Regions from separate parts of the Chryseobacterium arthrosphaerae genome, predicted to be linked through region 2. Evidence: riboswitches for the same ligand, from Rfam matches in the RefSeq annotation. Region 2 holds a riboswitch; the other holds the start of a gene.

Region 1 (11,113 bases), on a different contig from region 2:
ATTCTGTAATAAGGGACGGTTGTCTGGTTATTTCTCCTGAAACGGAAACTCCGTAAATTCCGATCTGTAGTAAGGGAACAATATCTTCAGGAGTGACACTGCCTATCGCAAATATCTTAGGAAGAGAATGAGATTTTTCTTTCAGATTCTCTACAATCTGACGATATCCCTCAAAGCCCAATACCGGGCTCAGCTTTTCCTTTGTCGCTGTAAATCGTAACGGCCCCAGCCCTATGTAATCACAGGGTTCGTTCATTCTTTGCAGTACATCAGAAAGGGTATTGGCTGTACCGCCGATTATTTTATGGTCTCCTAAAATAGATCTGGCTGTTTTTACAGAACCGTCATCCAGTCCTAAATGAACACCGTCAGCATCAATGCTTCTTGCCAGTTCTACATGATCATTGATGATGCAAACCGACTGATATTCTGAACATAAACGTTTTGAGACCTCACACAGGCTGATCAATTCCTTTTCAGGCGCATTTTTCCAACGGACCTGTACCCAGCCGATACCATGATCTAAAGCTTTCCGGATATTGGTTTCCTGCTCTTCCCTTGTTTTTCCCTGTGATATATATTGTAACTGTTCCATAGTTGTTCTATTTTTTGATGATGAAAGAATTCTCACTGCATTTCATAAAAACCTTAAGAGGGTCTTCGCTTTCCCAAACTGATCCTAGCAAAGCTGCTCCATCTGCTCCGGCTTCAAAAACTTCGCAGATATTTTCAGGAGTAATTCCTCCCAGCGCGATCAGCTTTACCTCTTTGTTGTCTCTATGTTTAACCTCCTCTATAATTGTAGCGTTTTCACCATATCCTTTTTTAGAAATACTTGGAAAAAACGGGCTTATGAAAGCATATTCCCATTCTTTTCCCAATGCATTGTAAGTGTTCATATCATGTACTGAAGTTGAAATGATATGCCTGTCTGCGAAGGATGTGTACTCACCTTCCAGCCGGTCTTTCTCCCTGACATGAAGTCTTGCAATTCCATAATCCTCTCCCAGCTCATAGTGAGTATGAAGAACTAACCGTGAGCGGAATGAGAGATCAACCTCACTGATAAAACCTGACAGTTCCTGACGGGTAATGTGTGGTTTTCTGATATGAAGCAGATCCAACCCTTTCTGAAACATATGATTAATGATCTCCGTTTCATTGGGAACCATTATTTCAGGCGTGATGACAAGGATCATATATAGATCTCTTTTCCTTTTTCAATAAATTCCTGTGATTTATCCAGCATTCCTTTTTCTGCAGATTCACGGATTTCCTGAGTGATTTTCATTGAGCAGAATTTCGGTCCGCACATTGAGCAGAAGTGCGCAATCTTTGCTCCATCGGCAGGAAGGGTTTCATCATGATAGGCCCTTGCCGTATCCGGATCTAATGAAAGATTGAACTGATCTTCCCATCTGAATTCAAACCTGGCTTTACTCAAAGCATTGTCCCTGTACTGTGCTCCGGGATGTCCTTTTGCGAGGTCTGCTGCGTGGGCGGCCAGTTTATAGGTGATTACCCCAACTTTTACATCTTCTTTATTCGGAAGTCCTAAATGTTCCTTTGGAGTTACATAGCAAAGCATGGCACAACCAAACCACCCGATCATTGCCGCTCCAATTCCTGAAGTAATATGGTCATAGCCCGGAGCAATATCCGTTGTCAAAGGCCCTAAAGTGTAGAATGGTGCTTCATGACATTCTTCCAGCTGCTTTTCCATATTTTCTTTGATCATGTGCATCGGAACATGCCCCGGCCCTTCGATCATAACCTGTACATTGTGTTTCCATGCTATTTTGGTCAGTTCGCCTAACGTTTCCAGCTCTGCAAACTGAGCAGCATCATTGGCATCAGCAATTGACCCCGGACGAAGTCCGTCCCCCAGGGAGAAAGCCACATCATATTTCTTCATGATCTCACAAATCTCCTCGAAATGCGTATATAAAAAGTTTTCTTTATGATGGAACAGGCACCATTTGGCCATAATAGATCCTCCCCGGGATACAATTCCTGTTACTCTACTGGCTGTCAGATGAATATAACGCAGCAAAACCCCTGCATGAATGGTAAAATAAGACACTCCCTGCTCTGCCTGCTCAATCAGTGTATCCCTGAAGACTTCCCATGTAAGATCTTCCGGAACCCCTTTTACTTTTTCTAAGGCCTGATAGATCGGAACGGTACCAATAGGAACCGGACTGTTTCTGATAATCCATTCTCTTGTCTCATGAATATTCTTTCCTGTTGAAAGATCCATAATGGTATCAGCTCCCCAGCGGCAGGCCCAGACAGCTTTTTCCACTTCCTCTTCAATACTTGATGTGACAGCGCTGTTGCCAATATTAGCATTGATCTTGACCAGGAAATTTCTTCCGATGATCATCGGTTCGCTTTCCGGGTGATTGATATTATTCGGGATAATAGCTCTTCCGGCAGCAATTTCATCTCTTACAAATTCCGGAGTAATCTTACTTTTTGGAGTATTGGCTCCAAAACTGTTACCGACATGCTGGCAGGCCATCTCTTTGGGAACAGATTCCAGCTGTTCAATTCTTTGATTTTCCCTGATCGCCACATATTCCATCTCCGGAGTGATGATTCCCTGTTTTGCATAATACAACTGGGTTAGCTCTTTTCCTTCCTGTGCTACTTTAGGTTTATGGTCATAGGAAAAACGCAGTTCATCGAGTTTAGGATCTGCAAGGCGGGCTTTCCCATATTCAGAAGTGATTCCTTCCAGAATACTGACATCCTTTCTATCCAGGATCCACTGTTCTCTTATCCTGGGAAGTCCTTTCTGGATATCGATCACAGCATTTTCATCGGTATAAGGACCTGAAGTATCATAAATGGTTACAGGTGCATTATGTTCAAAGCCTCCATTGGTAAGTTTGGTAGGGCTAAGCTGTATTTCACGCATTGCTACATTGACAGGATGAATTTTTCCTTCAACATATATTTTCTTTGAGTTCGGAAATGGCGAACATGTAATGGAGTGAGCCATAAGTATTGGTATTAAAATATGAGAATTAACCGCCCTGAGTGGCAGTAATAATTAAAACTGAATCGTTGTCTTTGAGGAAGGTTTCCGCCCAGGCGGACAGCGGAATGATACGGTTGTTGAGCGCTACAGCAATTCCTTTTCTTTTTCCGGGCAGCTCTATAGCCAGTAATGCTTCCAGATTCTCAGGAAGTACATCAAATGTTTTTCGGGTGTGGTTGATAATAAGTTCCATTCCTAATAATTTAAACATACTTTAGGAATGGCTGTTATTGTACAATGGAATGTACAGCAAAAGTCATCTACTTTTCCCTACGCTGGTATGATCCAGATCAGGTTCAAAGGGTAAAATCTCAGTCTGTCTATAACAGACACCCCTAAAGCATGGGACGAAGTTAGTTATTTTTTCAGAATGAGCAAAATCGTTTTTTCTGAGAATAAAAAAGGCCGGAGATGCTTACATCTCCGGCCTTGCTGATTGAATTACAACAAATTTTTATTTTTTAATCACTTTTTTCTGTTCCACAGAACCGTCTTTCATTTCCAGAATCAATATATACATTCCGTGCGAAAGGTCGTTCAGCATCAAGGCAGCATCCGGATTAGGGATTGTTCTGATCAGTTTTCCTGTAACATCAGTCACTTTAATGGATTTTACCAGTTCAGGTCTGCTGATATTGACATAATCAGAGAAAGGATTCGGATGTACTTTTACAGTTTCCTTCGTTTGCGTTTCTGAAGTTGACATACAACTTATCTCAGCCGTCACCATAGTTCTTGCAGATTCACATGTAGGGGTAAAATTCAGATTATAGAAATAAAAATAATAAGTTGGGTAGCTTGAAAACGTCGTCCCTGTAATTACCAATTCAGGAGTAGAATAGGGAAATACGGCTCCACCGTTATTTCGGTATAATTTTGCAGTTCCTGTTCTTCTCATGGCATAAGTTCCCGGAGGTAATGAAATATTCAACGGAACCGTCTGTGCCGTTGAATTTCCTGCAACAGTGGTTGTAAAGGGAATAGATGCAAGTGACGTTCCTGATGAGGTAAGAATTTCAATAACTCCATCCTGTCCTACCGTCCCGGGGAATATATCTACAGAATTGAGTGCTATATTGGTTCTTACAGTAAACAACAGATCCCAGTTAGTAGATTCGGCACTGTTTGTTCCTACACCTGCCGGAGATGCAGGCCCCACATTAGTTACATTTCCTGTATTGGCTGCTGCAGCCCAGTAATTTGTAGTAGAAGATATAGCGGGTGTGGTAAATGTATTACCTGTCCCCACCTGATTTCCTCCCGTTTGTGCATCATACCATCTGACAGTAGCTCCGGCATCTGCAGTGGCTGTCAATGTTAAAGTAGCTGAACCCGTTGTACAGGTAGTGGCTCCAGTTGTAGAAGTAAGTGCCGGCGGTGTACACTGAGTTGAAATCTGCACAGGCTGAAGAGACCATACACTTGTATTGCCGCCTCCGCAATTTGCCCTTACCCACACATAATAAGTTGTGGACGGAGCCAAGGATCCGATCTGAACTGAATTTCCCGGAACGTTTTGATGAGTGGGTGTCGTAGCAGAAGTTGGAGGAGTACTGGCAGTACTATAATAGACATCATATCCGGAAGGCATTGTTACATGTGGAGTCCAGGATATATTAACACTGTTATTTGTAGTTGTACCACCTGTGATGCCGGATGGGGCAAAACAGGTTGGCGGAGTCCATGTATAAGTAAGTCCGGCAGACGGCATCCCGGGAATTGCGTTTACTGTATTAAAGGCCTGGGTACTGCTATTGGCCGTTCCTGGTGTAGAGTTCACAAATTCTAATGAGGTTCCATTAAGCCTTGTATTAAAATCGGTGGCAGAGGCTCCTCTTAAACCGATTTGAGCTGTTCCGGAAACGCTGGTACTTCCTGCTAAATATGATCCGTTATTATATACCATTTCGATCACATTAGACGTTTCCTTTAGGCGGATTTGAAATGAAAACGTATACACGGCAGTTGTGGAAGTACTACTGTTGGGTCTGAAATTTTTCCATTGAATAACAATCTCCCTATTGGGCGCGGTACCTGTAGTTTCCCAACTGATATCCCCGGTTGCACCACTGATATCAAAAAAACTGCTTATGTCTTTTCCAAACACAGAGACTGCCCCTTCATAAGCCGTTGTTCCGGATACAGGGGTCGTATATGTTGTAGAAGGAGCCGTGCTCCCAAATGTAATAAATCCGTTTGTAGATACATTTAATGAGTTATATGAGACTCCATTAAATACAAAACCAAAAGGCAATGACAGAGGATAAATATTACTATTAAGGTTGGTAGTAGAAGTATTTCCTGTAGCAGTATCCAATACGGTTCCCGTTATTGGAGCATAAGTTCCCGAAGACTGGGAAAAAGTATAACTGCTCACCTGTGCGTAAGCCAGCTCTTTTCCTCCCAGCAGCAATACCGCTGCCGATACAATGCTTTTAAAATTAATTGTTCTTCTTTTCCGGTGAAAAGAAAATGGGTAAAGTTTTTTCATATCTCGCTAAATTTTTAAGTTTCGGCCAAGATATGAATTTTTAAATAATTAAGTAAATTTAATATTCTTTAAAAAATAAACAGAAACAAATCCAAAACATAATAAAATCAACACACAAATGAAAGAATAAAAAGAGAAACAAAAAAGTGTAATATGAAAAATCCCGCCTGCCTGCGGGATTTCCTTTTATTCTTCACAAGCTCTCCAGATCGCATCATTCTGCGGAACAGGTGCTGTAATTTCAATTTTCTCTTTGGTAACCGGATGAATAAACTCCAGTTTTCTTGCATGCAGGTTGATTCCGCCATCCGGATTGGAGCGGGGAGCCCCATATTTAAGATCTCCTTTGATCGGAACACCCGTTTTTGACAGCTGTGCCCGGATCTGATGATGTCTTCCCGTTTCAAGGTCTATTTCCAGAAGCAGATAATTATCAAGTGTTTTGATCACGTTGTAGGTCAGAATTGCTTCTTTTGCGCCTTCTGTAGCTTTCGGAAAAACGATCGCTTTATTATTTTTTTCGTTTTTCTTTAAATAATGAACCAGTCGCTGGCTCTGAGGAATCATTTCTTTTCCTACAACAGCCCAATAGGTTTTTTTGACCTCACGGTTCTTGACCATCTGTGTAAGGCGGGAAAGCGCTTTGGAGGTTTTTGCATAGATCACCAGACCTGAGGTAGGCCGGTCTATACGATGAACCAAGCCGAGAAAAACATTTCCCGGCTTAGCATCTCTTATTTTTATAAAATTCTTTATGGATTCCAGTAGTGATTCATCACCGGTTTTGTCACCCTGTACAAGCTGACCCACCTTTTTGTTGACCACCAGAAGATGATTGTCTTCATATATAATCTGCTCCTTCATATTGCTGCAGTTCTATCTTCTTCTGTTTGATAATGAAAGGATAATCCCGGCCAGAAGGCCAATGGTTTTAATGGCAGACAGATTTGAACCTTCAGGTATAAATGCTCCGAATACACAGATCGCTGCTGCCGCATACATGGCATAGACAAAGTTTTTATTGGTAAGTAAGGGCGCCTGAATAAAAAAACTCGCTCCTATCAGTACATAAAAAACCTTTCTGGAAAGTAAGTGGTTGATTTCCGGGGAAAACAGGTTGAACCATCCCACTGCAAGACAGATCAGTGCTGCAATAGATAAAATTCCCTGGATAGATTGTTGTTGGTTTTGCATGAATTAATAACTTTCGTTTTCGTTTGGAAACTCTACACTTTTCACATCTTTTACGTATTGAGAAACAGCTCCTGTAATTTCTGTGTAAAGGTCAAGGTATCTTCTTAAAAATTTCGGACTGAAGCCTTTGTTCATTCCTACCATATCATGATAAACAAGAACCTGACCGTCACAATCTGCACCGGCACCGATTCCGATCGTTGGGATAGAAATACTTTCTGTCACCTTTTTTGCCAGATCAGCAGGAATTTTCTCTAAAACAACTGAGAAACAGCCTAATTCTTCCAAAAGCATGGCATCATCAATTAATTTCTGAGCTTCAGCTTCTTCTTTGGCTCTTACTTTGTAGGTTCCGAATTTATAGATCGACTGTGGGGTTAATCCCAAATGTCCCATCACCGGAATTCCGGCATTGATGATTTTTTTGATCGATTTGGAAATTTCTTTACCGCCTTCAATCTTTACTGCATGAGCTCCTCCTTCCTTCATCATCCTTACGGCAGACTCCAGGGCTTTTTCCGGATTACTCTGATATGTTCCGAAAGGCAAATCTGCTACTACCAAAGCTCTGTCAGTTCCTCTCACCACACTTTGAGCATGATAGATCATCTGATCCAGGGTAATGGGTAAGGTCGTTTCAAAACCTGCCATTACATTTGCTGCAGAGTCACCAATCAAAATAGCATCTACTCCACCTGCATCTACCATTTTTGCCGTGGTAAAATCGTAGGCTGTAAGCATTGTTATTTTTTCCTTGTCGAATTTCATTTTACGCAAGGTTTCAGTTGTAACTTTTTTAATTTCAGAGTGAACAGACATAATTGATCTATTTTTTAAAAGTTAAAAAGTCGGCCTTTAGCCGACTTAAGTTTTTATGATTTTTATAAAACTACGTGACCGAGTTTCATGAGTTTGTCGTGATTGAGTATCTTGATGTTTCGCCCATCCACTTCAATCAGGCTGTCCTGTTTGAATTCTGAAATCAGACGGATGGCACTTTCTGTAGCGGTACCGATAATATTGGCAATTTCTTCTCTTGTCAATGAAATCTTGATGAATCCCTCCGGATCTACCCCCAGTTTCTGCTCAAGAAGCAGAAGGATTTCAGCCAGTCTTTCTCTCACCGTTTTCTGAGCAAGGAAAGTAATGGTGTTGGAAGATTCTCCTAATTCGTATGATATTTTCTGAAGCATCACGAAAGACAACTGCGGATCTACTTCCAGAAGATACATAAAGATATCAGCTGGTAAGAAAACACACTCAATGTCTGTCATAGCTTCTGCTTTGGCCTGGAAATTTTCCCCGCAAAGCAAAGAACGATAGCCGATGATATCCCCTTCTTTGATAAATCTTAAAATCTGATCTTTCCCGAAGGCTCCTGATTTCGAAAGTTTAGCGGCTCCTTTTTCAAGCACGAATACCCCTTTCGGAGTTTCGCCATCCTCGAAAATCGTATCGTGTTTCTGAAAACTCAATCTTTTTTTACCGTTAATATATTTTTCAAAATCTGCGCTAGAAAGTCTTTCCTTAAATGATTTATCATTAAAAACTCTGGCGAACCTCTCTTCAATTGCTATCTGTTGTTCCTGCGGCATTTTATATGATATTTATCACAAAAATAGAACTTTTTAACACGATAAACAAAAAAATTTGTTATAATTTTGTAGTTCAATATTTTATGGGGTGAGCGAGAACTGTTTTCATTGTGGTCAAGGTATAGAAAAAGAGAGAATTTTATTTGACGAAAAGACTTTCTGTTGCAACGGATGTAAGTCTGTTTATGAAATTCTGAATACGAATAATTTAAGTAATTTTTACGAGCTGAATAAAGGGGCCGGAATTCGCCCGGGTGACGAAAACGCTACTCAGTTTGATTATCTGGACACTCCTGAAATTTTCGAAAAGGTTACTGATTTCTCTGAAGGAAACACCAGCCTTGTCACATTCAAGATCCCTGTAATACACTGTTCTTCCTGTATCTGGCTTCTGGAAAGCCTTCATACTCTGAACGATCATATCAAATATTCCCAGGTCAACTTCACCAGAAAGACCTTACAGATCTCTTTCAACCATAACGACCTGAAATTAAGCCAACTTGCTAATTTTCTGACCAATCTGGGATATAAGCCGGTCATCAACCTTGAGACTGCCGAAAAAAATGTCGATCACCTGGACAAATCCCTTCTGGTAAAATTTGCTATTGCCGGATTTGCCTTTGGGAACGGAATGTTCCTGGCTTTCCCTGAATATGTGGGAGGTGAAGATTACTGGATGGAACATTACAAAGGGCTTTTCAGGGTCCTGATGTTTTTGCTGGCCTGCCCTGTTGTATTTTATTCTGCGTCTGATTACTACAAATCTGCATGGTACGGACTGAAAAATAAAATTGTCAATATTGATGTTCCTATCGTGTTGGGAATCTTCGTTCTTTTCGGAAGAAGTATCTATGAAGTTGCTACCGACTATGGTCCGGGGTATTTTGACACACTTTGTGGCCTTCTGTTTTTCATGCTGATGGGTAAACTTTTCCAGAAAAGAACGTACAGTGCTCTTTCCTATGACAGGGATTACAAATCTTTCTACCCTATTGCCGTTACCAAAGTAGACTTTGAAGGAAAACAGGAAAACATCCTGCTTTCAGAGGTTAAGGTAGGAGACAGAATTTTAGTTAGAAATCAGGAAATCATACCGGTAGACGCCATTCTGATCAACGGAGAAGGGAATATTGACAACAGTTTTATTACCGGAGAAAGTGAAAGCATCAGTAAGCAGCCGGGAGATAAAATTTTTGCAGGAGGCAAGCAAATTGGTTCTTCTCTTGAGCTGGAAGTCATCAAAGATGTGGATCAGAGTTACCTTACCCAACTCTGGAACAAGGAAGCCTTTAAAAAACACGAAACCGGACTTGATACCCTTACAAACAATATCAGTAAATACTTCACATTTGTCATTCTGGGAATCGCTTTGATTTCAGGAATCTACTGGGCATTTATTGATCTTGAAAAAATGTTCCAGGTTATCTCAGCGATCCTGATCATTGCCTGCCCTTGTGCACTTGCTTTATCTGCTCCGTTTACTTTCGGGCACATTATGAGGATTTTAGGCCGTAATAAATTTTATGTAAAAGATACTTTAACGATTGAAAAGATTGCCAAACTTGATACTATTGTTTTTGATAAAACAGGAACGATTACGCATAGAAAAAAGGCCAATATCAAATATGAAGGCACTGAAATCAGTGAGTTCGACTTATTCAATATTAAAACCTTACTGAAAAATTCAAACCACCCGCTTTCCAAGTCATTATATGAATTTATTGAGGTCAATGACGACTATTTTCCGGTAGAAAATTTCCGGGAGATATCAGGAAAAGGATATGAAGCCAGTGTAAGAGGAAATGTGTACAAGATCGGTTCTGCACGATACAACAATCAGGAACCTAAAAACCTTGAAACAGCGGTTTACATTAGCAAAAACGACCAATTCATTGGAAAATTCATCTTTAAAAACGAATACCGTCCGAAACTTAAGGATCTGTTTACCAAACTTACCCAATACAAAATATTCATCCTTAGCGGGGATAATTCTTCAGAGGAAAGCCAGCTTAAAGAACTGATTCCTCATTACAAAGGAATGGCTTTTAACCAGAGCCCTGAGGACAAGCTAAACTACATTAAAAACCTTCAGGATCAGCACATGAAAGTGGCCATGCTGGGGGACGGACTGAATGATGCCGGAGCCCTAAAGCAAAGTAATGTGGGAATCGCTATTGCCGATGATACCAACAGCTTCACACCTTCTTCCGATGTGATCATGAATGGTGAAAAAGTAGTCACTCTTGACAACTACCTGAACGTCTGCAAAGGCTCGATCACCATTGTGAAAATGACATTTATAATCAGTTTTCTTTATAATATCGTTGGGTTAAGTTACGCTGTTACAGGACATATGCATCCGCTTTTTGCGGCGATCATCATGCCGGTAAGTTCAATTACGGTAGTTACCTTTACTACAATTTCAACATGGATACTGGGTCGAAAATACTTCAAAAAACAGGCTTAAACGCTGTTATTTAGACTGATTTTAAATTAGCTGAAATCGGCATTTCGTGATGAATGTCATTATTTTTCACTAAATTTGAACCCCGAAAATAGGTTAATTTTGTTGTCCAATGGATATTCTATATTTAATGATCGTCTGCAGTGTTTCTTTAGCTGCGATCTTCCTGGTCGTATTTATAGTGTATGCCAAAAAAGGGCAGTTTGAAGATGATGAATCTCCGGCTGTCAGAATTCTTTTTGATGACGAGAGAGTCAAAGAAAAAGATGAGACTGGCGACAAGGATAAAGACGAAAAAGAAATAGGAGAAAATAATAAAAATT
Region 2 (11,113 bases):
TGGAATGCCGTTTCCAATGATGTTCACAGCAGATTTGTTTATCAGCACACAGGAAACTCTGCCATTCAGTTTACCAGTAAAACACCCAATGCTACCACTTACCTGTGGGATTTCGGAGATGGCAATACATCGGTACAACAAAACCCTGTGCACACTTATAATTTGCCGGGAGATTATGATGTAAAACTTACAACCGATGCCTGCGGATCCAATACTACCAAAACAAAACGGGTAACAGTCAGCAATCTCAGCATCAAAGAAGTAACTCCCGAAGACCCGGTTCAGGTGTATCCTAATCCTGCCCAAAGTGTAGTCAATATCAGCACTAAAAAGAACATTGAAGTGCTTTCCTTTACCGATTCCACCGGGAGAATCATCCCGCACACTGTGAACAAAACCGATTCCGGCTATACCATTCCACTCCACCATTTACCTTCCGGGATTTATCTTTTACATTATAAAACAGGAGAAAAAGAATTGATCAAAAAAATTATTAAAAAATAACCTTATTTTTGCTTCATGCAGAATTTAAGAACTGTAACCGTAATGCGTTACATTCTGCCGCTGAGGGAGGGAGGTTCTCTTCCCGCTCTGGCAGAAGCTGATGATGACTTTAAGTATGTTTTAAAATTCCGTGGTGCAGGCCATGGGGTAAAAATGCTGATCTCCGAACTTCTGGGCGGAAAAATTACAGAAGCTCTCGGGCTGAAAATCCCGGAACTGGTTTTTGTAAATCTTGATGCCGACTTCGGGAGAACGGAAGCCGATGAAGAAATACAGGACCTGCTGAAGTTTTCAGAAGGACTGAATCTTGGGCTTCATTATCTTTCCGGCTCTATTACTTATGACCCCGGAGTAAGCGTTGACCCGCTTCTGGCTTCAAAGATCGTCTGGCTGGATGCCTTCATTACCAATATAGACCGTACTTTTAAGAATACGAATATGCTGATGTGGCATAAGGAGCTTTGGATCATTGATAATGGTGCGTCTTTCTATTTCCATCATTCATGGCAGAATTTTGATGCAGCGGCAAAAACCCCTTTCAAATATGTAAAAGATCATGTACTGCTTCCAAAAGCGAAAATGCTGGACGAAGCTGACCGGTTTGCCCATGAAGTCCTGAATGATGAGCTGTTCAGAGACATTGTTAATTTAATTCCTGAAGACTGGTTACATTGGAATGATGCTGATGAAACTCCTGATGAGATCCGTGAGATCTACTTCCGGTTTTTGAAAACCAGATTCGAAAATTCTCAAATCTTTGTAAACGAAGCTAAAAATGCAAGAGGATAAAATATATGAATATGCGGTAATACGCCTGGTGCCCAAAGTTGAAAGAGAAGAGTTTTTCAATATCGGACTCGTGATGTTTTCCAAGAAAGAAAAATTCATCAGAGTGGAGTTTTATCTGTGTCCTGATAAATTCAAACTGATGCACAGTAAGCTGGATTATCAGGACATCATTCAAAATCTGGTAAGCTTTCAGAAAATTGCCAACGGAGATAAAGACGGCGGTCCTATTGCCCTACTGGATATACCTGAACGTTTCCGCTGGCTGACGGCTGTACGAAGTGCTGTGGTTCAGACTTCAAGACCTCATCCCGGAAAATCCAAAGATCTGAATACTACTTTTGGTAAGCTTTTTGAGGAGTTAGTAAAATAGCACACTCCCAAAAAAGTTTATTATGAACTCAACTATACACAACATATCACACTACAGGTTTATTACAAACCTGTTTTTTATTTTATTTTTAAGTTTTTCAAATTCATTTTTTTCACAGTCTTTTCAACAGGGAGCTGCCAAACCCCAACGTGTCAAAAGCACTCTTCTTCCGGAAATCGCTAAGGTTTCTGAAGATATTGTATATAAAACCAACAGAAAGGGAAATCCTGTGAAACTGGATCTTTATCTGCCTCAAAACGCTTCATCCGGGAAGTTTCCTGTATTGATCTATGTGCATGGCGGAGGCTGGATAGAAGGAGATAAAGTAATTCATGCCGACGATTATGTTGAAACCACTGCATCTAAACTGCTTGCCAGACAATATGCAGTACTGAGCATCAACTATACTCTTCTGGATGATAACACGCATTTTCCACTGCCCGTAGAGGATACCAAAGATGCTGTAAGATGGGTGAGAAAAAATGCAGAAAAATATAATTTCGACACCAACAATATCGGTCTTTTCGGGGCTTCGGCAGGAGCGCATCTTTCTTTACTGGCGGCCTATACCCAGGAGGATAAATTTATAGGAAGTCCTGAACTTGCCGGCTATCCCGCCAATGTAAATTATGTGATAGACCACTATGGACCCGCTGACCTGAATACACTTTTCCATACCAGCGCAGGAACCATCCCGGTATCTATGATCGGACTGATCTCTAAAAAAATTATCTCATTGCAGGAAAATCTTGTCAAAGGAATTTCAGGATATGATATTAAAAAACAACAGCAGGAAGCTATCAGTTATCTGAAAACCGTATCACCTACTCATTTTGCTTCTACCGGAGTTCCTACACTAATTGTACAGGGCAATAAAGATAAAGTGGTTCCTTTAAGCCAGGCAAAAAAGCTTCACAGAAAATTGAAAAGAGCAAAAGTTCAGACCTCTCTGATCATTATTGAAAATGGTGTTCACAGTTTTTCAACGACTGATAAGCAGACTCTGGATAGAATGACCGATCAGATGGTGGATTTCGTTGTTTCACAGAAGAAATAAATCAAAAGAAATACACACCACAATAAAATCCAAACATTAAAAACATAATATTCAACAGATTATATTTTTAAATCTTTAAAATCATCATAACTTTGCTAGTTTAGTATACATATTCATCATTTTTATATACAAAATAATTAACTTGGCTTTTATTTAAATTATTTACAATAAAAAAGTCAATATTTTCAATTATTAACTGATAAAAATTAAGGATATGGATATACTGAATAATATAAATGCTCTAACATTAATATTCACATCAATACTTATTTTTGCGATTGCTTATCGTATTTACGGGATCTTTATGGCTAATAAAGTATTGCGGCTTAATGACAATAATACGACTCCCGCTATAGAATTTGCAGACGGTAAGGATTATGTTGCTACGAATAAAAATGTACTTTTCGGTCACCATTTTGCAGCTATTGCAGCGGCTGGCCCTCTTGTAGGTCCCGTTCTGGCGGCACAGTTCGGCTATCTTCCCGGAGCTTTATGGATCCTGATAGGATGTGTATTGGGAGGCGGCGTACATGATATGGTTGTATTATTTGCATCTGTAAGGCACAAAGGGCAGAGTCTTGCAACCATTGCATCAAAGGAGATTGGTAAAACAACGGGTACTGTAGCGGGATTTGCCATTTTATTTATTCTTATTCTTACGCTGGCAGGTCTGTCACTGGCCTGCATCAATGCCATGCATGAAGCTTCATGGTCTCTGTTTACGGTAGTTATCACAATGCCGATCGCCGTGATTATGGGACTTATAATGCGCTATAAAAAGAACAGTGTGCTCTTTGCCAGTATTCTGGGCGGTATACTTCTGATTGCGGGAATTATCGGCGGGCATGGCCTTATGCAGAATGCTACGATGAACAATTTATTTTCATGGGATATCAAAACAATTTCGGTGGCGATTCCGTTATATGGTTTTCTGGCTTCTGTTCTTCCGGTATGGCTGCTTTTAGTTCCCAGAGATTACCTTTCCACGTATTTAAAAATCGGGACCATCATTATGCTTGCTGTAGGTGTTATTGTGATCCATCCTACGGTACAGATGCCTGCCCTTACTGCATTCATCAATGGCGGAGGACCTGTCATAGGAGGTCCTGTACTTCCATTTATTTTTATTGTAATCGCCTGCGGAGCTATTTCAGGGTTTCATGCAGTGATTGCGACAGGGACTACTCCTAAAATGCTCAACAGGGAAAGAGAAATTCTTTTTGTAGGGTATGGTGCCATGCTTGTTGAAGGTTTTGTAGCCCTGATGGCACTGATTGCAGCATGTACTCTGATGCCCGGAGACTACTTTGCAATCAATACGCCCAAAGAGTCTTATGATGCTTTCCTGGCAGCCCACCCTTCTCTGCATGGGGTAGATATTGATTATTATTCACAGAAGATAGGCATTGACCTGCACGGAAGAACCGGTGGCGCAGTTTCTCTGGCTGTGGGAATGGCTCATATTTTTAATAAGATACCTTATATGGATCAGCTGACGGCTTACTGGTACAATTTTGCGATCATGTTTGAAGCGGTATTTATTCTTACGGCTATTGATGCAGGAACAAGAGTTGGACGTTTCTTTTTACAGGAGATGCTGGGCTCTGTAATGCCTAAATTCAATGATAAAAACTGGATCCCGGGAATTATTATCAGCAGTTTGCTTTTTACTTTCGCCTGGGGCTACCTGGTCTACACCGGAAATGTAAGCAGCATCTGGCCTTTATTTGGAATCAGCAATCAGCTGCTGGCAGCGTGCGGACTCATCGTCTGTACCACAATGCTGATCAGGATGAACAGAGGGAAATATGCATTATGTTCTGCTATTCCGGGGGTATTTATGGCCATCATTACATTCTGGGCCGGTTATCTTCAGGTCACCACCATCTATATTCCCAAAGGGCAATACTTATTAGCAGCTTTAGCCGTTACAGCCATGGTACTGATGCTTATCGTCTTTATCGGAGCGTTCAGAAAATGGTACCAGCTGCTCAAAATCACTACTACAGAAACCGATTTCTATGGTGAACAGGTGAAAGAACTTGTGGAAAGATAAACTTCTCCTTTAAAATAGTCAGTGCACTTTGCCTGCTCTGATAATTTTTATACATTTGTTTTGCTTTAGGGGTATTCTGAAAAGAATTGAGAGAGTCCCTTTGAACCTGATACGGCTTACACCGACGTAGGGAAAAGCAAAACTACATTGCCGGCCAATGTGCTTTTGTCTTGGATTTTTTCCTGAAGCTATTTTTTATTTTAATGATAAACAATGGAAAAAATTCTCTGGCAGCACGTTCAGCTTGTAAAACAAAAGTCTCCCCTGGTTCACAACATTACCAACTATGTAGTGATGAACAATACGGCCAATGCCCTTTTGGCTGCAGGAGCATCCCCCATCATGGCCCACGCCAAATCTGAAATCAGAGAAATGGTCAACATTTCAGATGCTGTAGTCATTAATATCGGTACTCTTGATGAATACTGGTCTGAATCTATGTTTATAGCTGCTGAAACCGCTAATGCAATCCACAAACCATGGGTACTGGATCCTGTTGGTGCAGGGGCAACGTCTTTCCGGGATCAGATTTTACAACAGCTTTTGGAATACCGCCCCACCGTTATCAGAGGAAACGCTTCTGAAATTATTGCTCTGGCTAAAATCAATACAACCGTAACTAAAGGGGTAGACAGCACCGCTGCCAGCAATGATGCTGTAGATGCAGCTCAGCTTCTTGTGAATCAATTTAACACTGTTGTCTGTATTTCGGGAGAAACGGATATTATCCTGAATCCGGACCAATGTTTCATGATCAGGAACGGCCATCCGCTTATGACTAAAGTAACAGGACTCGGCTGTTCAGCAACAGCATTGACAGGTGCATTTGCAGGATGTTCGGAAGACAAAACATCAGGTGTGGCAGCGGCAATGGCATTACTGGGTATCGCAGGCGAAATTGCGTCCAAAGAAAGCAAAGGTCCCGGAAGCCTCCAGGTCAATCTGATTGACAAACTTTACAATATCACGGAAGAGGAATTCATCAGTCACTTAAAAATCGACAGGAAATGAGTATACATCCTTTCCCTTATAAGCTGTATCTGGTGATCTCTGAAGCCGACTGTCTGGGAAAAAACTTTCTGGACGTTGCTGAACAGGCTATTCTTGGCGGTGTGGATGTCATTCAGCTTCGTGAAAAATATGACCGTACCGAGGTTTTCATCCAAAAGGCAAAACAGCTTATTGCCATTACAGATAAATATCATATTCCGCTCATCATCAATGACAATATTGAGGTCGCTGAAAAAGTAAATTCTGCTGGCATCCATGTTGGCAACTCTGATACCCCTCCTACTCTTTTGAGACAGCATCCTTTTACGGGAAATAAGATCATCGGTTATTCTATCGAACATCTCTCCCAGCTTGACAACGAACAGACTGCCATATCTGACTATCTGGGAATAAGTCCTGTATTTAAAACAAAAACCAAAACAGACACCATTACAGAATGGGGTCTGGACGGTATTGCAAAGATCAGGCAGCTGACAGAAAAACCTCTGGTTGCTATTGGCAGTATTCATTCCGGAAATGCAGGAGCGATTATAAATGCCGGTGCTGACTGTCTTGCTGTAGTGTCAGCAATATGCGGTGCAGACAATCCTCAGAAGGCAGCTTATGAATTAAAAAATGAAATTTTAAAATGAAAAAATACAGATACCCCTCAGTACTTACCATTGCAGGATTTGACGGAAGCGGCGGTGCAGGTATCCAGGCTGATATCAAAACGGCTTCAGCTCTGGGATGTTTTTCGACATCGGTATTAACGGCTTTACCGGTACAGAATACCCAGGGTGTAAGAAAAATATATCCGGTTCCTGTGGAAGCAGTAGCAGATCAGATCAAAGCTATATTGGATGATATTGTTCCTGATGCCATTAAAATCGGAATGGTTCACACCCCGCAGCTCGTAGACACCATTGTTTCAACGCTTGCTCAATATAAAAAAATACCGGTGGTATTCGATCCTGTTATGGTAGCCACCAGCGGACACAGGCTGATTGAAGAGGAAACCATCAATGCCATTACAGAAAAGCTTTTCCCGATTGCTGATGTAATTACGCCCAATATGGACGAGGCCGCAATTTTAGCAGAGCTGAAGGTAGAAACTCTTGAAGACCTCTACACAGCAGGAAAAAAGATAAAAAACCTGGGCTGTAAAACCATCCTTCTTAAAGGAGGCCATCAGGAAACCTCAACAATTACTTCTTTATTTTATGATGAAAATGAAGTGTTCCACTCTTTTGAAACCCTAAAATTCAATACCAATAACACCCATGGCTCCGGGTGTACACTTTCCTCTGCCATAGCAGCCTATATTGCCCGGGGAAAAACATTGTATGACGCTGTTTCTTCAGGACAGGAATATACTTATCAGGCTATAGAAAACGGAACAGATGTACAGACAGGACTAGGAAACGGTCCGCTTAACCACTTTTTTAACCCTCAAAAACTGATCAAAAATGAAATGGTCTGAACAAACCTGGAAAGATATCGAAGAACTCTATGAATCTATTCTGAAAATGCCTTTTATCAGAGAATTATCGAAAGGTTCCTTACCACAGGAGAAATTCCGTTTTTATATGGCCCAGGATTCCCTGTACCTGGAACATTTCGGGAGAACACTTTCCCTGATTGCCGCAAAGATCGCCGATCTTCAGGATGTACTCGCTTTTATGCGTTTTGCTGAAAATGCTATTGTAGTGGAAAATGCTTTGCATGAATCTTATTTCAAAGATTTTGGGGTAAGTGATAAAGGGATTTTACAGCCTGCCTGTCATCATTATATTCATTTTCTGAGAAGTACAGCCGCTTTAGAATCAGTAGAAATTGCCGTAGCAGCAGTACTTCCGTGTTTCTGGATCTACAGGGAAGTCGGCGATTATATTTACCGTACCCAGAACACAGTAGATAATCCCTATGAAAAATGGATTGACACGTACGCCGGAGAAGAATTTTCAGCAGCAGTGGATCAGGCGATAGCGATTTGTGATAAAATAGCCGAAAACAGCACCGGAGCGACCAGACAAAAAATGACAGAAGCCTTTATCATGGCCTCAAGAATGGAATTCCATTTCTGGGAAGCCGCTTATGAATTGAAAATGTGGAATTAAGCTTTAGGATGAAGCATAAATTGATGGACTGGCTTCTGAAGCCTCTTAATAAAGTTCCTTCTTTTTATCTGTAAAATATTTAAGTCAACAAAAAACGGATCCATTCCCGGATCCGTTTTTTTTAAAAGTATAAAAGTTGATTAAAAATTGAAATTAAGTCTTGAGAAAACATATCTTCCGTTCTGTCCGAACTGGGAGGTGGAACGGGAGTAGATAAACTGATCATTATTGGTAGAAGCAGGAAGATTTTTAGTCGGATAAATATCAAATACGTTATTTACCCCTAACGTCAATCCTATATTCTTCGTAAACTGATAAGCCAAAGATATATCGGTAATCACTTTATCTGCAATTTTCTGGTGTTCATTAAACTCTGTGATACCGTCCCCGTTGGCATCCAGAACGTCAGCTCCGGTTACTTTCCCGAAATAGGTATTTCTTAGGTAGAAGCTCGCATTTTTCCATGATAAGGTATTGGAAAGACTGGCTTTTACTCTTGGCACTGCCTCTTCCAGGTATACTCTTGATTTTTCGGAGAAATAAATCTTTTCCAGTGCAGGCGACTGTAAAAGTCCTGATGAATGAATATCTCCTACCTGCTTGGTTTGGTTCAGGTTGATGGCAAAGTTATTATCCAGTTTAAAATCTGAAAATCTGGTATTATGAGCAATAACCACATCGAGTCCTTTGGTTTCCGTATCGATAGCATTGGTGAAAAACTGAGCACCGTTGATCCTAAAATTATCAAACTCTGTCTGTGCTCCCGAAGGAACATCTTTTCTCAGGAACTGGTCTGTCAGAATAATACGGTTGTCTATTCTTGTAAAGTATCCGTCGGCAGTGAACGTCAGCCCTGCAGATGGTATTCTATAGGTAAATCCTATGCTTGCGGATTTTGAAGTTTCCTGCTTCAGCTTAGGGATATTCAACTGTGCCGCCAGCTGGGAATCGTTACTGAACGTACCTACCTCCAGCAGCTGATTATTGGTAAATAAAGTAGAAGTTATATTATAATAGATCTGATGGATAGACGGAGCTCTGAATCCGGTGGAACCTGCAAACCTCAGGTTAAAATCAGGAGCGATTTTAATTCTTGAAGCCAGTTTATAATTAAACGTTGATCCGAAATCCGAATAATTTTCATACCTCGCAGCAGCGTCTACCAATAACCAATGGGTAAAGTTCAATTCAACATCGGCGTAGGCTGCAACAGATTGTCTGTTTTTATCTACGGCATTTTCAGGTTTGAAACCGTTAAAGACCTGTGAACCTCCCGGCAGTGGCTGCCCAAAGAAATCAGTAGGTCTTTGTTGAGAATTATCTCTGTATACATTTCCGAAAACATCATAAGTAGCATAAGAAGCTTCTTCTCCTGCTGTAATCTTAAAGTTTTCGTAGCGATGTTCGGCACCGAATGCAACGTTAATTCCTTCCCAAACATCATATTTTTTTGAGAAATCTAAATTGATGGTATTTTGTGAAAACCTTAATCCTCCGGCATTAAATTCCCTTGGCGAAGCAAAACGCATTGAGGTATTTCCTGTATTGCTGATGTTATACGTAAAAGAATTCTGGCCGTAAGTATTGCTGAAATCAATATTCCATCCTTCCCATTTTCCTTTGATTCCCGCTGCCAGTGAAATATCCTGAATATCAGTCCCGATCTGAGGCAGGTAACCATTAGGATACAATCCGGTAAAAGTCCTGTTTTCTCTCGGTCTTCTGTAAAAACCACCGGATGTACCGTGTCTTAAACTATACCCTCCGAAAGTATACACCTTCCAGTTATCGCTGACAGGTACCTCAGCATTCAGAAAAAGCTGATGGTTATTCAGTTTGGACTGCCCCACCTGCATATTGAAATCTTTTCTGGTCTGGCCCCTGTAGGCAAGTTCCTGATCTGTAATGTAATTAAGTTCATCGGTAGTAAATGCTCCCGTCTTCAATACATTTTGCAAAGCTCCAATTGTATTGGCAGTCTGTATTTTATTTTGTAAATCTGGAGTAAAATAACTTACGTTCTGTGCATATTGATGGATATAATCAACAATCTGCTGCGAGTTAGGCGTATTGCCGATATCTGTAAAAAGTGAAGAAAGATTCACTCCGTCATTCAGGGCTCTTTGTTCGATTGCATTATAAGCGTTATAGAGTGTTCCGCTTTCTGTTCCGGCTCTGTAGGTAGGATTTCTGAACTGTGAGGTCCAGGTGATGTTAAAAAAACCTCCTTTTGTTCCGATTTTATTTCCATAATTCAGATCCAGCTGAATATTCTGGCCGTCAAAATCTCCTGTATGATCATTTGCTGTAGGAGTCAGATTTCCGCCATAGCTGATCTGTCCTGCCAGTTTTCCCGTATCTTTTTTAAGCTCAAGATTGATAACCCCGGCAATGGCATCTGATCCGTATTGGGCTGCAGCACCATCCCTCAGTACTTCAATTCTGTTTAAAGCAAAGGAAGGAATAGCATTCAGGTCAGTTCCTACCGTACCCCTTCCCGGTGTTCCGTTCACATTCACCAGAGCCGAAGTATGCCTTCTCTTTCCATTGACCAAAACCAACACCTGATCCGGCCCCAACCCTCTGAGCTGTGCAGGATCCAAATGGTCTGTACCGTCTGAATTGGTCTGAATAGTAGAAGTAAAAGATGGGGCAACCGCATTCAGAATTTGCCCGATATTGGTCTGCGGAAGAATAACTGACGATTCTTTTACATTGAATACATCTACAGGAACCGGGCTGTCTACTTTAGATCTCGCTCCTCCCCTTGATCCCAGGATCACTACTTCTTCTACAGTATTGGTTTTGACACTGTCTTTTTTTATTTTGATACTGTCCTTTTCCTGTCCGTAAGTAAAAACTCCCAGGAAAAATAATACAGAGGCTGAAACAATAGTTTTATTTTTCATATAGTTTAGAAATTTGATTGAACATTTATGTTTTTGCAAGGTGCAAATGTAAAATATATTTATTAGTCTACAAAATAGATAGACTTTGTTTTTCTAAAAAATAGTTATAGTTTGTTTCTATCCCTCACTTAAAGTTATGATTAATTAAGGAAATATTCATAAAAAAACATGTTTTTACAGAAGGTTAACCTTAAAATGAATTTTATAAAAACGCTACGCCCGCAAAGAAATAATGTACTTATCGGTTATTCTTCAGGCCGCAACGGCACTTCGTTCAGCAGAGGATTTGTCTTAGCTAAGTGGAACGCCTTTACGAAC

The links. A riboswitch is a leader RNA that binds a small molecule or an ion and turns the genes downstream of it on or off. The one in region 2 is predicted to bind thiamine pyrophosphate.
Region 1: another riboswitch for thiamine pyrophosphate. It lies ahead of thiS (sulfur carrier protein ThiS); the one in region 2 lies ahead of thiM (hydroxyethylthiazole kinase).

The regions. Positions count from the first base shown of each region.
Region 1 covers NZ_MAYG01000031.1:141,075-152,187, reverse strand. Annotated here, with positions in the region: gene BBI00_RS21675 (thiamine phosphate synthase) at 1-595, opposite strand, end outside; gene BBI00_RS21670 (thiamine phosphate synthase) at 603-1,199, opposite strand; gene thiC (phosphomethylpyrimidine synthase ThiC) at 1,196-3,007, opposite strand; gene thiS (sulfur carrier protein ThiS) at 3,033-3,257, opposite strand; TPP riboswitch at 3,297-3,393, opposite strand; gene BBI00_RS21655 (Ig-like domain-containing protein) at 3,501-5,537, opposite strand; gene BBI00_RS21650 (RluA family pseudouridine synthase) at 5,724-6,401, opposite strand; gene BBI00_RS21645 (hypothetical protein) at 6,414-6,731, opposite strand; gene panB (3-methyl-2-oxobutanoate hydroxymethyltransferase) at 6,735-7,550, opposite strand; gene BBI00_RS21635 (Crp/Fnr family transcriptional regulator) at 7,613-8,326, opposite strand; gene BBI00_RS21630 (heavy metal translocating P-type ATPase) at 8,415-10,793, shown strand; gene ccoS (cbb3-type cytochrome oxidase assembly protein CcoS) at 10,903-11,113, shown strand, end outside.
Region 2 covers NZ_MAYG01000023.1:306,791-317,903, reverse strand. Annotated here, with positions in the region: gene BBI00_RS20595 (PKD domain-containing protein) at 1-504, shown strand, start outside; gene BBI00_RS20590 (HipA family kinase) at 520-1,293, shown strand; gene BBI00_RS20585 (DUF3037 domain-containing protein) at 1,280-1,663, shown strand; gene BBI00_RS20580 (alpha/beta hydrolase) at 1,686-2,720, shown strand; gene BBI00_RS20575 (carbon starvation CstA family protein) at 2,935-4,776, shown strand; TPP riboswitch at 4,834-4,926, shown strand; gene thiM (hydroxyethylthiazole kinase) at 4,990-5,787, shown strand; gene thiE (thiamine phosphate synthase) at 5,784-6,419, shown strand; gene thiD (bifunctional hydroxymethylpyrimidine kinase/phosphomethylpyrimidine kinase) at 6,416-7,249, shown strand; gene tenA (thiaminase II) at 7,236-7,886, shown strand; gene BBI00_RS20550 (TonB-dependent receptor plug domain-containing protein) at 8,027-10,795, opposite strand.